Regions from separate parts of the Shewanella litorisediminis genome, predicted to be linked through region 2. Evidence: predicted binding sites of a transcription regulator. Region 2 holds the regulator's gene; the other holds the start of a gene.

Region 1 (7,885 bases), 890 kb from region 2:
ATACCTCGTTCAAGCACTGAGACGTGCCGTCAGAAGTTTGACGAAGTTGGGGCACGGGTTGTCGGTGACAATAACAAAAGCAAGTTACATGCCTATGCTCCGAGTTAATCGGGGCGCCATTCCATCAAGACCACTAAGGCGAACTTATGTCGAGCATTCTTGAGTCAGTCAACAAGCGCACCCAGCTGGTGGGGCAAAACCGATTGGAGCTGCTGCTGTTCAAACTGAACGGCCGTCAGCGCTTCGGTATTAACGTCTTTAAAGTAAAAGAAGTATTGCAGTGCCCACCTTTGACCGGATTACCCAAGCTCAATCCATATGTACGCGGTGTAGCCCATATACGTGGCACCACCATTTCTGTTATTGACCTCAGTGCGGCCACCGGTGGCAAACCGATAGAGAACATCCAGAACTGCTTTATCATTATCTCCGAATATAACCGCAGCGTGCAGGGCTTTTTGGTGAACTCGGTTGAGCGCATCATCAACATGAACTGGGAAGCCATTATGCCGCCGCCTCAGGGGGCAGGCCGCTACTCTTACCTCACTGCGGTAACCGAGATTGATGGCGAGCTGGTTGAAATCCTGGACGTTGAAAAAATCCTTGATGAAATCAGCCCGGTCCGCACGGCTATCAGCGAAGATACCGATGCACAGCTTACCCTCGACCGTGGGCAGCACTTCCACATCATGGTGATTGATGACTCTGCAGTGGCACGCAAGCAAATCATTCGTGCGCTCACCTCCCTTGAACTGCAGATTGATACGGCAAAAGATGGCCGCGAAGCTCTGGAAAAACTGAAAGCCATTTCGGCGGAAATGACCAACGTAGCGCATGAGATCCCGCTTATCATCTCAGATATCGAGATGCCGGAAATGGACGGATACACACTTACGGCGGAAATTCGCGATGACCCCAAGCTCAAGGACATCAAGGTGATTCTGCACACATCGCTGAGCGGCGTGTTTAATCAGGCCATGGTGCAGAAAGTGGGCGCAAATGACTTCATCGCCAAGTTCAACCCCGATGAGCTGGCGGCGGCGGTGAACAAGCACCTGAGTCTCTGAGCAGGATGGCATTCCCCTTGGGCGGGGTTATACTCCTCCAAGGGCGCTTGTATTCAGCTACTGGATAATGTATAAAGCAGCGCTTATTTTTGGGGAATAAAATCAGAAGGTTAACCAGTTATTGAGTTAATTTTCTCTATCAGGTGCAGGATGAGATACGGTGTCAGACAAATCACTGGCTGAAGCGGAATATAATCAATTCAGGTTGTTCCTTGAACAACACAGCGGCATAGTGCTTGGCGAAAACAAGCAGTATCTGGTCCGCAGCCGCCTTGCACCTCTGATGGGCAAATACAATCTGCCGTCATTATCGGAAGTGGTCAAACATTCAATGAAACCCACAGAGCGGCAACTGCGCGCCGAGGTTATTGATGCCATGACCACCAACGAAACCCTGTGGTTTCGTGATAAATACCCCTTTGAATTGCTCGCCAATGCCTTGCTGCCTGACTATGCCAAGCTTGGCAGGCCATTGAAAATCTGGTCTGCGGCTTGTTCCTCCGGGCAGGAGCCTTATTCGCTGGCAATGACCATTCTCGAATATCAGCAAAAACGTCCAGGTGGCTTACCGGCCGGTGCGTCGATTCAGGCAACGGATTTGTCCCCCTCGATGCTGGAGCGTTGTAAGCAAGCTGAATACGACAGTTTGGCGCTGGGGCGCGGTTTATCGGATGAGCGTAAACGGGCTTTTTTCGATACCTTGCCAAGCGGCAACATGCGGGTAAAAGACAATGTTCGTCGTATGGTGAGTTTCAGAGCACATAACCTGCTGGAAAGTTATGCCTTGCTCGGCAAATTCGACATCATTTTTTGCCGCAACGTGCTCATTTACTTTGCCCCTGAGGCAAAGGCGAAAATACTGCGGCAATTTGCTGCCGCCCTTAACCCCAAGGGCATATTGTTTCTTGGCGCTTCCGAGTCAATTGCCGGATTGACCGATGAATTTGACATGGTGCGCTGCAACCCGGGTATTTACTACCAGAAAAAGACCTAGCAAAATAACCATATGAATAAAAACAAAAAAGCCGTCTTTTTCAAGGCGGCTTTTTTGTTGCCTGTCATTTGCCATGGTTAACACTCAAGATTTGGCACATGAATTGCTTTTCATCAGCCATCATGGCGTGGAGGCAATTTTATGGCGATCAGTTTCGATAAGGCGCTTGGGGTGCATCAATTTACCCTTGGCATCAGAGCAGAGCGGGCGGAAGTCCTCTCAAGCAATATCGCCAACGCCGATACCCCCCACTACAAAGCCCGGGATGTGAACTTTGCCGATGCGCTGCAGGCTGCACGCAGTCATCAGCGTGGCATGCAAATGGCTCAAACCAGTGAAGGGCATTTTGACTTGCAAGCTCTGAGCCGGCAACACGTGCAGTTCCGTGTTCCCAATCAGCCCGATACCGGCGATGGCAACACGGTAGATATCCAGCAGGAGCAGTCGGCCTTTATGCAGAATGCGCTGGAATATCAGATGTCGCTGGGCTTTCTGGAGGGCAAGTTCAACGGTATGAAAAAGGCCATTAAAGGAGACTGACAATGAGCTTGTTTAATATCTTCAATGTGTCTGGCTCTGGTATGAGTGCGCAATCGGTTCGCCTCAACACCACCGCAAGCAACATTGCCAACGCAGATTCAGTTTCCAGCAGTGTCGATAAAACCTACCGGGCACGTCATCCGGTGTTTGAAGCTGAGCTTGCCAAAGCCAGCCAGCAGCAATCTGCCCGTGGTGTGAATGTCAAAGGCATAGTCGAAAGCGATAAGCCGCTGCAAAAAGAATACAACCCGGATCATCCCATGGCGGATGCCGATGGCTTTATTTACAAACCCAATGTGAACGTGATGGAAGAAATGGCTGACATGATTTCCGCATCACGTTCGTACCAGATGAATGTCCAGGTGGCCGACACCGCCAAGAGTATGCTGATGCAGACTCTGAGAATGGGCAAATAACGGATGTGGCGCTAAGGAGGTAAGCCGTGAGTTTTCTTAACTCTATCAGTCAGGCATCGGCGGCCCAGTCAACCCAGAGCACGGGAAATCCCTTTCTGGACAGTGTCAGGTTGCAGACCAAAGAAGCAGTGCCAGAGGCCAAAAAGCAGGAGCTAACCCAAGAGGACTTTTTCGCCCTTTTGTCTCAGCAGTTGTCGATGCAGGACCCGTTCAAGCCGGTAGAAAATGATCAGATGATTGCCCAGATGGCGTCCTTCTCCACTGTGGACGGTATCGCGAATCTGAACGACCACATTGTGAATCTCAATACTGTGATGACCTCGAGTCAGGCACTGCAGGCATCGGGTCTGGTGGGGCAGAAGGTGTTGATCCCGTCGGCTTCAGGCCATGTGTCCACCGAAGAGCCCAACCTCCATGGTGTCATCAGTACCTCCAAGCCCATCGAAACCATCATGGTGCGTATTGAAGATGCCAAGGGACAGCTGGTGAAAACCTTCAGTGTTGACGGCAGTGACGGCGGCAATATTGATGTGAATTGGGACGGCCTCGATGCTGAAGGCAAACCCGTCGCCGAAGGCACTTACACCATCAAGGCCAGTGGCCGTATTGATGGTAAGGCCGAAGAATTACCGGTTTCAACTTATGCCCATGTGACCAGCGTGTCGCTCGGGACTGCAGCAACAGGCGCCATTCTTAATTTGCGTGGCATTGGCGGCATTAAACTATCGGATGTTCTGGCTGTGGCTGAGAGCTGATCCAGAAAAAACAGACTAAAGAGGTAACTGACTTATGTCTTTCAATATCGCACTCAGTGGCATCGCTGCCGCCCAAAAAGATTTGAATACCACAGCCAATAATATCGCCAACGTCAACACCACGGGCTTTAAAGAGTCGCGTGCTGAGTTTGCCGATGTGTATGCGGCGTCCATTTTCTCCAACAGCAAAACCCAGGTGGGTGGCGGCGTGACCACTACTCAGGTGGCGCAGCAGTTCCATCAGGGCAGTTTGCAGTTCACCAGCAACGCGCTGGACTTGGCCATCAGCGGTGGCGGCTTTTTTGTGACGTCGGCCGATCCGTCGGCCCGTGATTACAGCTTCACCCGCGCCGGTGCATTTAAGGTAGACAGCAACAACTATTTGGTGGATTCAGCGGGCAACTTCCTGCAGACCTTCCCGGTAGACAAATTCGGCAACTCCACTTCTGTGAGTTTGACTACCACCCGTCCTGTACAAATTCCTGACACCGCAGGCAGCCCGGTGATGACAGAGAACGTGGGTATTCAGATGAACCTGAACGCCGGTGAAAAAACCAAAGACCCAGCGGCGTTTGACCCTGATGATCCAACCACGTTCAATAACTCTACCTCGTCTACTATTTATGACTCTCTCGGCGAGCCACACATTCTGACCACCTACTTTGTTCGGCCAAACAATGGTGCCTACACAGGTGAAAACAACTGGGTGGCTTACTATGCCCTTGACGGTCAGCCTGTGAATCTTGGCGGTGGTCCAGGTACTTACCAAATGGATACCAATGGTGACGGTACCCCTGACGCCACCGGAACTGCCCAAACCATCGGTGGCTGGTCGGGGGCGGTGCTGACCTTTAACAGCACTGGTACATACACTGGAACCAACCCCGCTATCATTACCACAGAGCCCCTGGGGATTGGTGGTGCCGGCATTCTGGGGCCAGGTGCCGACGGCAGCCAAACCCTTACCATTAATTTTGCCAACCCGACTCAGTACGCATCTGCGTTTGAGGTGACTGAGCTGACCCAGGACGGTACCACTGTAGGCCGCCTGACCAACGTGGAAGTGGGTGAAGATGGCCTGATTAAAGCCGCCTACAGTAATGGCAGCACCGTACCCCTTGGCCGCGTTGCCCTGGTGCGTTTTGCCAACGAGCAGGGGCTGACTCAGGTGGGTAACACCTCCTGGAAAGAAAGCCTGGCCTCTGGCACAGCCCTCGCCGGCGAAGCCAACAGTGGTACCTTCGGTGCCATTCGCTCGGCGGCGCTGGAACAGTCCAACGTGGATTTGACCACAGAGTTGGTTGACCTGATTTCGGCGCAGCGTAACTTCCAGGCCAACAGCCGTACATTGGAAGTGAATAACACACTGCAGCAGACCATTCTGCAGATCCGTTAAGATTTTCTCTCCTTGGTTGCCGCCTTCGGGCGGCAATTTTTTGCCTGCATCCTTCCCCCTTGTCGTGCTGATTTTCGCCTTCCCAGTCCTTGCCGGACTTGCTCTTGGTTACTTGGCATGCAGTTTGCTTTGCTAAGTGCATGCTAGATCTTTGACGGAGCCCAGCGTGGACAAATTTCTCTATATCGCCATGAGTGGTGCCAAGCAGAATCTCAATTCGCTTTCCATTCGGGCCAACAATCTGGCCAACGCCAATACCGATGGCTTCAAGGCCGATCTGGAGCAATCCCGCTCCATGCAAGCCTTTGGTGAGGGATTGCCCACACGGGTATTCGCCATGACCGAAAATCCCCAGGCCAGTTTCCGTCACGGCCCGATTAACAGTACCGCCCGGGATTTGGATGTCGCCGTGAAAGGCGATGGCTGGATAGCGGTGGAAGACGCCGATGGCAACGAGGCCTATACCCGTGCCGGTAGCCTGAAATTTGACGAAACCGGTTTGCTGACCAATTCACAGGGGCGCCCTGTCATGGGCGATGCCGGTCCCATCGTTCTGCCGCTGCCCATCGACAAGGTGGAAATTGCCCAGGACGGCACCATCACGGTTCGTCCTCAGGGCGCCACTGCCGAAGTGGTGGAAGAGGTGGCCAGGATAAAACTGGTAAACCCCGGTAATCAAAACCTGATGCGCGGTGACGATGGTCTGTTCCGGCTGATGGATGGCAACACTGCGCCACAGGATGAAACCGTGGCCCTTGAGAGCCGCGCCGTGGAAGGCAGCAACGTCAACCCCGTCGAAGAAATGGTGGCCTTGATTGATATCCAGCGGCAGTTTGAGCTGCAGGTCAAGATGATGAAAACCGCAGAAGAAAACGATAAAGCTTCTGCACAACTAGTACGTATTGGCTAAGGAGACAGGATTATGCATCCCGCATTATGGATAAGTAAAACTGGCTTAGATGCTCAGCAAACGGATATCGCCGTGATATCCAACAACGTCGCCAACGCCAGTACCGTCGGCTACAAAAAAAGCCGTGCCGTGTTTGAAGACCTGCTCTATCAAACTGTGAATCAGGCCGGCGGTATCAGTGCGTCAAATACCAAATTACCCAATGGATTGAACATAGGCGCCGGCACCAAGGTGGTGGCGACCCAAAAGATGTTCACCCAGGGCAACATGCTGACCACGGATAACGCGCTGGATATGATGATTGAAGGCCCGGGCTTTTTTGAAATTCAGTTGCCCGATGGCACCACGGCTTACACCCGTAATGGTCAGTTCTCGCTGGACGATACCGGCCAGATAGTGACGCCCGGCTCAGGCTATGTGCTTCAGCCTGCCATCACCATTCCCGACAATGCCACCAGTATCACTGTGTCTGCCGAAGGGGAAGTGTCAGTAAAAACCCCCGGCGCCGCTGAAAGCCAGATTGTAGGGCAGCTGACCCTGTCTGACTTTATCAATCCCTCTGGTCTTGATCCCATAGGTCAGAACCTGTACCTGGAAACCGGCGCCAGTGGTACGCCCATTCAGGGTACTGCCTCTTTGGATGGTATGGGGGCAATTCGTCAGGGGGCGCTTGAAACCTCAAACGTGAATGTGACCGAGGAGCTGGTCAATCTCATCGAAAGTCAACGCATCTATGAAATGAACTCCAAGGTGATTTCAGCGGTGGATCAGATGCTGGCTTACGTTAACCAGAATCTGTAAGAGGCGATGGCTATGCTCAGATACCTTATGGTCGGTTCGCTGCTGGTGCTCGCAGGATGCGCCAGTACGGAACACAAACCCATTCCGGACGATCCTTACTATGCCCCTGTGGTGCCTGAAGAGCCGCCGGTCGCGTTGGAACCTACGGGCTCTATTTTCCTCGACTCACAGGCGGCAAGCCTGTACACGGATATCCGCGCCCACCGGGTAGGGGACATCATTACCGTAGTGCTGACGGAATCGACCCAGGCAACCAAGAGCGCCAACAACGAAATCAAAAAGGGCTCGGATCTCAATATGGATGCCATTCAGGCCCTTGGCGGCCCGGTCACCATCAGTGGTAATCCGCTGAGTCTGGGGTATTCCGACAGCATGAACACCAAGCGTGAGGCCGATGCCGATCAGAGCAACAGTCTCAGAGGCAATATTTCTGCCCATGTATTACAGGTGCTGGCCAATGGCAATTTGGTGATCCGCGGTGAAAAGTGGATAAGCATCAACAACGGTGATGAATTTATTCGGGTGACCGGGGTTATCCGGCCCCAGGACATCACCACAGACAACAAGGTGGAATCCACCCGGGTGGCCAATGCCCGCATTCAATACAGCGGTACTGGTACCTTTGCCAATTCGCAGCAGGTGGGCTGGCTGAGCCAGTTCTTCCTCAGCGATTGGTGGCCCTTCTAAAGGAGCTTGGACATGAAAATCAAGGTTCTGCTCGCCGTGGCCCTGCTGGCCATGACAGTGCCGGTCAAAGCCGAGCGCATTAAAGATATCGCTGCCGTGCAGGGTGTGCGAAGTAACCAGCTCATTGGCTATGGTTTGGTGGTGGGGTTGCCCGGCACCGGGGAAAAGGCGAACTATACAGAGCAAACCTTTACCACCATGCTGAAGAACTTCGGCATTAATTTGCCGACCAACGTGAAGCCCAAGATTAAAAACGTGGCCGTGGTGGCGGTGCATGCTGATATGCCGCCGTTTATCAAGCCCGGCCAGACGCTGGATG
Region 2 (7,885 bases):
TGCAGCCCCAGGTTCGCTGGTGTGATTGCCAGCAAGTCGTACAGTACACCCCATTGCCCGGTGACGCTTCAGCGCATTAAAAATGCCGTTGCCAAACCTAAAAAGGCAAACAACCCTATCACGTCTGTGACTGTGGTCAGCACCATACCACCAGCCAGCGCCGGGTCAATTTTAAGTCGTTTAAGCAGCAAGGGAATGCTGGCGCCGGCGAGCCCTGCCACAGTCATGTTGATCAACATGGCGCCGCCTATCAATGCCCCAAGGGCCAGATCGCCTTTCCACAGCCAAATGGCCACAAATACCAAAATTGACCAGAGTAAGCCGTTGAGAAAGCCGATGGCGAGCTCCTTGCCGATGAGCCAGCGGGAGTTGCTTTGGCCTATGTGACCCAGCGCCATGCCCCTTATCACCAATGCCAGAGTTTGATTGCCTGCCACACCGCCCATGCTGGGCACTATGGTCATCAGGATGGCGATGGTGGCGAACTGTTCCAGGGTAGACTCGAACATATTGCTGACCGAGGCCGCCAGCAGGGCGGCGAACAGATTGACCGTCAGCCACAGGGAGCGGCGGAAACTGCTTTTCAGGACGGGGCCAAAGGTATCTTCATCATCGTCCATGCCGGCCATCCCCATCATGGAGTGTTCGGCATCCTCCCGAATAACATCCACCACATCGTCGATGGTGATGCGCCCCAGCAGTTTGCCTTCTGCGTCTATTACGGGGGCCGACACCCAGTCGTGGCGCTCAAACAGGGCCGCGACCTCGGTATCCGACATGCTCGCCGGAATGCCTTCGATATCGGCATCAATCAGCTCACGAATGGGCATGGAGGGGTTGCAGGTGAGCAAGGCGGTCAGCCGCACCGCCCCGAGCAGCACATCGTGCCGGTCCACGACATAGAGCATGTCTGTGGCCTCGGGAAGAGAACCGAGCTGGCGCAGGTAGCGCAAAATCACGTCCACATTCACATCGGGGCGTATGGTGACCGTGTCGGTATTCATGATGCCGCCGGCGGTCTCTTCCGGGTAGGAGAGCGCCTGCTCGGCGCGGCTGCGGTCCTGAATCGACATGGACTGCAGCACCTGCTTATAGAGGCTGTCGGGCAGGGAGCGCAGAATATAGGCCAGATCGTCAGTATCCAGCCCCGCTGCCGCACGGGCCAAACGCTCCGGGCTCATCTGGCGGATAAACTTGTCTTTCATCTCTTCGCCGAGCTCTTCGAGCACTTCACCGGCAAGCTCAGGGTCGATAAGTTGCCACAGTACCTGACGGGTGCGGGGGGGAGAGGATTCGAGCACCAGGGCGATGTCGGACGCCGCCATGTTAAGCAGCATCTGGCGCACGTGCACAAACATGCCGCTGCCCAGGGCTTCGTTGAGCCGATTCAGCAGCAGCTCGGTTTGTTCGTTATCAAGAAGTTCGACAGCCATCGCTTTCCCCCAAGAGATGAATTGGGAGATATATTAGCAAATTTAAGGGGATGGACGAAACGAAGCCGGCTCAGCAGTCTTCGTCGAAGCGGGCGTTGATGAGGTTACACACGGCATCCATGGCCTGCTCTGCGTCCTCACCTTCGGCAATAATATGGATGGTTTTTCCCATGCCGGACTCAAGCATCAAGAGGCCCAGTACGCTGGCGGCCGAGGCCTGTTTGGTGCCCTGAACCAGGGTTACACTGGCCTTGAATTCCGATGCCAATACCGCCAGTTTGGTGGCGGCACGGGCGTGCAGGCCCAGCTTATTGACTATGGTGACGTCACGTTCAAGTTTTGGCATTCAGTTCCCGGTGGCGGGCCTCAACCTTGTGGTGAGAGTTGGCGAAGCGTTTGGCAAGCTGCTCGGCGATGTACACAGAGCGGTGTTGACCACCGGTGCAGCCAATGGCGATGGTGAGGTAACTGCGGTTATTGCGCTCGAGGTGGGGCAACCAGGTTTCCAGCAGGTTTTCGATTTGCCAGATGTACTTGTTGACCAGGACCTGGCGCTCTAAAAACAGCTTAACCGGCTCATCCAGACCTGTAAGGGGCCTAAGCTCCGGTTCCCAATGGGGATTGGGCAGAAAGCGGGCGTCAAACATAAAATCCGCTTCTGTGGGCATGCCATGCTTGAAGCCGAAGGATTCGAAGATGATCACCAGCTCTTTGTCGGTGCGGCCAAGCAATATTTGCCTGACGGCATCGGCCAGTTCGTAGACATTCAGATTGGAGGTATCTATGAAGTGGTCGACCATGTTGGAGATGGGGGCCAACATCTTGCCTTCAAGCTTGATGGCTTCCTGCAGTGAGACCTTGCTGCGGGACAAGGGATGCAAACGGCGGGTTTCGCTGTAGCGTTTCAGCAGCACCTTGTCGCTGGAGTTAAGGAAAAAGCTGGTGAGCTCTACGCCTTCGGGGAGCCTTGCCAGCTCTTTTTCGAGGGCCTTTTCCTGCTCCGGCATATTGCGGATATCGATACTGATGGCGACCTTGTCGTTATTGCCCTTAAGCTGGGCAAGCAGTGGCCCAATCAGCTGCAGTGGCAAATTATCGACGCAGTAGTAGCCCAAGTCTTCCAGTACCCTGAGGGCTACCGACTTTCCGGAGCCTGAGCGCCCGGAGACTATAACGAGTTTCATCCGGTGATTACCTGATAAAGTTCCTTTTCATCGTGACTCTTGCGCAGCTGCTTGAGGATCTGCTTGTCATTCAGCTTTTCGGCCATGGCGGCCAGGGTGCTGAGATGTTGCTGACACTGGTCCGACGGCACCAGCAAAGCAAACAGAATATCCACCGGCTGCTTATCAATGGCGTCATAACCTATGGCTTCTTCACACTTGATAAGCACAGCCACAGGCTTGTCTATGGTGCCAAGGCGGCCATGGGGAATGGCAATACCATTGCCAATACCAGTGCTGCCCATTTTTTCACGGGCCAGCAGGCTTTCGAATATCTCTTGTGACGAGAGGGAGGGATTCTGGGCAGCAGCGAGATCGCTAATCAGCTCCAGCACCTTTTTCTTGCTGCCCGGAGTGGCACAGCTAGTGCACTCCGGCGCCAGGATGGTACTTAGTTCCATCGTTAATGTTTGGTCAGTTTCTCTTTGTGTTTAATAACCTGACGGTCCAATTTATCAATTAGGGCGTCAATGGCGGCGTACATGTCTTCATGTTCTGAAGTGGCGAATACCTCGCCACCGTTGAGGTGAAGCTTGGCTTCTGCGATTTGCTGCAATTTCTGAACATTGAGAACAACGTGGACATTATTGATCTGTTCGAAATGGCGTTCAAGCTTGGAGAACTTGCTCTCTACGTAGTTACGCAGTGAATCAGTGATTTCGATATGATGCCCAGTCAGATTGATTTGCATAGACACTTTCCTCCAAAGACCTTGGGTGGGTTATAAACTCTTACGTTGGTTCGACGGTGGGATCAGCATCGCCTCTCGGTATTTGGCGATAGTGCGTCTTGCAACGTTGATTCCTTGTTCTGCCAGAAGTTCCGCCATTTTGCTGTCGCTTAATGGTTTCTTCTGATTTTCTGCTGCCACCAGCTTCTTGATAAAGGCACGGATGGCAGTAGATGAGCATTCTCCGCCATCTTCGGTCCCGACGTGGCTGGAGAAAAAATACTTGAGTTCAAAGATACCCCTTGGGGTATGCATGTACTTTTGGGTGGTAACCCGTGAGATGGTGGATTCGTGCATCTCTACCGCTTCGGCGATATCGTTGAGCACCATGGGTTTCATGGCCTCTTCACCATACTCAAAAAAGCCCTGCTGGAACTGCACTATGCAGTTGGCGACTTTCAGCAGGGTGTCGTTGCGGCTCTCCAGACTCTTGATAAACCACTTGGCCTCTTGCAAATGCCCGCGGATAAACTGGCTGTCGGCCTGATTACGACTGGTGCGCGCCATGGCGGCATATTGCTGGTTCACACTCAGTTTAGGCATACAATCGGGATTAAGCTCTACAACCCAACGGCCATTTTTTTTACTGACCGAGACATCGGGAATGACATACTCGTCTTTGGTACTGGTGACAGACTCGCCGGGACGGGGATTCAGCCCCTGGATAAGGACGATTGCGTCTCTGAGCTCTTCTTCCTTGAGGCGGGTTTTTCGCATCAGGGTGCGGAAGTCGCGGTTGGCAATCAAATCCAGATGGTCACGGATAAGCAGCTTGGCATTGTCCAGATGGGGGGTGTCTGGCGGAAACTGCCCAAGCTGAATGAGCAGGCACTCCGCCAAATCTCGGGCAGCCACCCCGATGGGGTCGAAATGCTGAATACGTTTGAGTACGGCCTCAACTTCATCCAGCTCAACCTCTTCATCGCCCACGGCCTCGAGAATTTCTTCAAGACTTTGGGTCAGATACCCCTTGTCATCGATGGCATCTATGATGGCAGTGGCAATGGCCAGATCGGTATCGGAAAAAGGGGTGAGATTTTTCTGCCATTCCAGATGTTCGTACAGGCCTTCACTGGTTTCGCCCTGAAACGGCATATCATCTTCGCCACGGATCCCGGGGCCGGAGACGGGGGCAGCCGTAAAGACTTCATCCCAGGTGGTGTCCATCGGGAGTTCGTCTGGCATGGACTGTTGGTTGAGGGCGTCTGAAGTTTCCAGTGAGGCGGTGTCACTGGCATCGTCTGATACGGACTCCTGGTTGAACTGGTCGTCAAATTCTTTATCGCCGTCATCGGCATCAAACTGATCGCTGCCCAGTTCGTCGTCCATTTCCAACAGAGGATTGGCGTCGAGGGCTTGCTGAATTTCCTGTTGCAGTTCAAGCGAAGAGAGTTGAAGCAGGCGAATGGCCTGCTGCAACTGTGGCGTCATTGTGAGTTGTTGTCCCAGTTTTAGCTGGAGCGACGCTTTCATTGTACTGCGAATCCTTCACTAAATTATTCAGGTAGAAAGCTTTTCTATCAGGTTATCCGGTGATTTACCACCCTGATTCTCCGGATATGAGAAGGGGGCTTTGTTAATTAACTATAGCCTGAATTGCTCACCCAAGTACACTGCACGCACCTGCTGATTGTCGAGGATTTCGGCAGGGGTGCCTTCAGCAATCAAATTACCGTGGCTGACGATATACGCCTTTTCGCAGACATCGAGGGTTTCCCTCACGTTGTGGTCGGTGATAAGGACTCCGAGGCCACGATTTTTGAGTTGCTCGATAATCTTTTTGATATCGATAACGGAAATGGGGTCAACACCGGCGAAGGGTTCATCGAGCAGGATAAATCTGGGGTTGGCGGCGAGTGCCCGGGCAATCTCGACCCGGCGACGTTCGCCACCTGAGAGTGACATCCCCAGATTGTCGCGAATGTGGGTGATGTGAAACTCTTCCAGCAGCTGCTCCAACGACTCTTCGCGCTCATCGGCATTCAGCTCTTTGCGCATCTGCAATACGGCCATGATGTTGTCACGCACCGAGAGCTTGCGAAAGATGCTGGCTTCCTGTGGCAGGTAGCCAATGCCTTTGCGGGCCCGCAGGTGCATGGGATCCAGCGTCAGGTCATCGTCATTGATATGTATGCTGCCCTTATCGCTCTGCACCAGGCCGACCACCATGTAAAAGGTGGTGGTTTTTCCGGCGCCGTTGGGGCCCAGCAAGCCGACTACCTGACCGGTGTTGACGGTGAGGCTGACGTTTTTGACAACCTGGCGGTTTTTGTAACTCTTGGCGAGATTACTGGCCTTCAGGGTCAGTTGGGTCATTGTTGTTTCTCTTGCTGAGGTTGCTCTGTCTTGCCCTTATCCTGCAGATCCTGCTGGTAATTTTCGGGCTTGATGATGGTGATAACCCTGTCGTCTTTTTTACCGCTGCTTTGGGAGGTGAGCTGCTGCTTTTCGATGTCGTATACGATGGAGTCGGCACTGACCTGGCTGCCATCCTGCTCGACCTTGGCGTTGCCTTTGAGGCTCATAACGCGACTGTCGATGTTGTAGCTGATTTCTTCGGCGCTGGCATGCACTGTGCGGCCATCTTCAACCTGCTGGCTGTAGGTGGCAGGGTTACCCTTGGCGAGCAGAATACGCTTGCCGCTTTTCTCGTCGGTAAAGGAGCTCAGTTCTCCGGCCTTCAGCACCAGGCTGCCCTGGGTCAGGGTAACCGGGCCTTCGTAAACGATGCGTTTGTTTTTCAGGTCGGCATAACTGTTGGCCGCGGCAATTTTTACTTCCTGGCTCAAATCAAACTTGGTGTTGGCAAAAGCCACGGCGCTGCAGGTGCAAAGCAGCACCAGAATGAGCGACTTATTTAGGTTCATAGGTTCCCTTAATCTTGCTTAAGAGCTTAACTTCCTTGGCGTTGAGATCAGCATAGAGGCCATGGCCGCTCAAGTGGAAGTTATTGCCGCTGATAATAATTTCTTTGTCGGAGGTGAGGATCATCGTCTTGAGATCCAACTCCAGATAACTGGTATTAAGCTGCTGCAGCGGCTCGTCAATGGTCAGCGCCTCAATCAGCACTTCTTCTTCGAGCATGACTTTGTCACTGGCTTTGTCCAGTTTGCCGGTTTTGGCGGTCAGGCGCCATTCACCCTGACCATCTTCGGGAAACAGGGTGTAGACAGGTTGGGTAAACAGGGTCTGCGCGTCGCCATCGAAGTGTTCCATGTAGGCGGCGCTGACGCGGCTTTCCAACTTGCCCTGCTCGTTGTAACTGATACTGCGAAGGTCGGTGGCCACGTAATCTGGCTTTTGCACACTGTCTGTGAGTTGAGGTTGGCTGGCCTTTTTGCTTTGCACCTGCCAGTAGAGCGTGAGGGCGGTGCCGAACAGCAAAATGATGGCGAGGGTGACGCGGTTCATACGCTCATCCCGTGGGCCGAATCAAACTTGCCCTGGCTCATTAACAGGAGGTCGGCAAGTTCTCTGAGGGCACCGTGTCCACCGGGCAGCGTAGTAACCATGTCGGCGTGTCGGCGAACATAGGGATGACCATCGGCTACACAAACCCCCAGTCCCACGGCCTTCATGACCGGCAAATCCACCATATCGTCGCCAATGTAAGCCACTTCGGCAGCCTTGACACCATAGAGGTCGAGCAATTCCTCATAGGGCACGAACTTGTTATCGACACCCTGATAGATATGAGCGACCCCAAGGGCCGTCATGCGGTTTTCCACAATCTGGGATTTGCGCCCGGTGATCACGGCAACAGCGACACCGGCGCCTTGAAGGGCCTTAACGCCATAGCCGTCGCGGGTATGGAATGCCTTAAGCTCTTCGCCCTGGTTTCCCAGATAAATGCGGCCGTCGGAAAACACCCCATCTACGTCGCAAATGAGCAGCTTGATACCTTTGGCCTTGTTCCAGATGGCATCATCAATGGGGCCGTAGAGTCCTTCGTGCATCAGATAACCCCTGCTTTAACCATGTCCAGCATGTTGAGCGCACCGATTGGGCGTCGCCCGGCGTCAATCACAATCAGGCCGTTGATATTTTTTTCATCCATGAGTTTAAGCGCTTCGGCAGCGAGTATGTGCTCACCAATGGTGATGCAATTGCGGGTCATCACATCGGCAATACTGGTTTGACGCAGATTGATTTGTGCATCGATTACCCGGCGAAGGTCGCCGTCGGTGAAGATGCCGACCAGAGCGCCTGAAGCGTTAACGATTGCCGTCATCCCCAAGCCTTTCTTGGAGATTTCGTACAGGGCATCGGTAATACAAATATCATCCTGTACCAGCGGCAGCTCATCACCTTTATGCATGACATCACTGACGTGAAGCAGCAACTTGCGGCCCAGAGCGCCACCGGGGTGCGACATGGCGAAGTCGTCCTTGGTGAAACCTTTGGCTTGCAGCAGTGCAACCGCCAGGGCATCACCCATCACCAGGGTCGCCGTAGTCGATGAGGTGGGGGCCAGCCCCAGCGGACAGGCTTCTTCCGGC

The links. Region 2 encodes sigma-54, which starts transcription at its own class of promoters, with help from an activator protein. Its sites were predicted from a motif close to GTTGGCACGNNNNTNGNNT; they were not measured.
Region 1: flgF (flagellar basal-body rod protein FlgF) is a predicted target of sigma-54. The motif match lies at 5,280-5,298, and genes of this name have one in related genera.

Annotation. Positions count from the first base shown of each region.
Region 1 covers NZ_CP069213.1:2,701,831-2,709,715, reverse strand. The annotation lists gene JQC75_RS11925 (chemotaxis protein CheV) at 147-1,067, shown strand; gene JQC75_RS11920 (CheR family methyltransferase) at 1,228-2,061, shown strand; gene flgB (flagellar basal body rod protein FlgB) at 2,203-2,601, shown strand; gene flgC (flagellar basal body rod protein FlgC) at 2,604-3,017, shown strand; gene flgD (flagellar hook assembly protein FlgD) at 3,044-3,772, shown strand; gene flgE (flagellar hook protein FlgE) at 3,807-5,168, shown strand; gene flgF (flagellar basal-body rod protein FlgF) at 5,335-6,078, shown strand; gene flgG (flagellar basal-body rod protein FlgG) at 6,091-6,879, shown strand; gene flgH (flagellar basal body L-ring protein FlgH) at 6,892-7,566, shown strand; gene JQC75_RS11880 (flagellar basal body P-ring protein FlgI) at 7,579-7,885, shown strand, end outside.
Region 2 covers NZ_CP069213.1:3,587,601-3,595,485, reverse strand. The annotation lists gene JQC75_RS15910 (hypothetical protein) at 1-80, shown strand, start outside; gene mgtE (magnesium transporter) at 69-1,433, opposite strand; gene JQC75_RS15900 (HPr family phosphocarrier protein) at 1,504-1,779, opposite strand; gene rapZ (RNase adapter RapZ) at 1,766-2,617, opposite strand; gene ptsN (PTS IIA-like nitrogen regulatory protein PtsN) at 2,614-3,057, opposite strand; gene hpf (ribosome hibernation promoting factor) at 3,060-3,347, opposite strand; gene JQC75_RS15880 (RNA polymerase factor sigma-54) at 3,378-4,859, opposite strand; gene lptB (LPS export ABC transporter ATP-binding protein) at 4,971-5,702, opposite strand; gene lptA (lipopolysaccharide transport periplasmic protein LptA) at 5,699-6,253, opposite strand; gene lptC (LPS export ABC transporter periplasmic protein LptC) at 6,240-6,797, opposite strand; gene kdsC (3-deoxy-manno-octulosonate-8-phosphatase KdsC) at 6,794-7,342, opposite strand; gene JQC75_RS15855 (KpsF/GutQ family sugar-phosphate isomerase) at 7,342-7,885, opposite strand, start outside.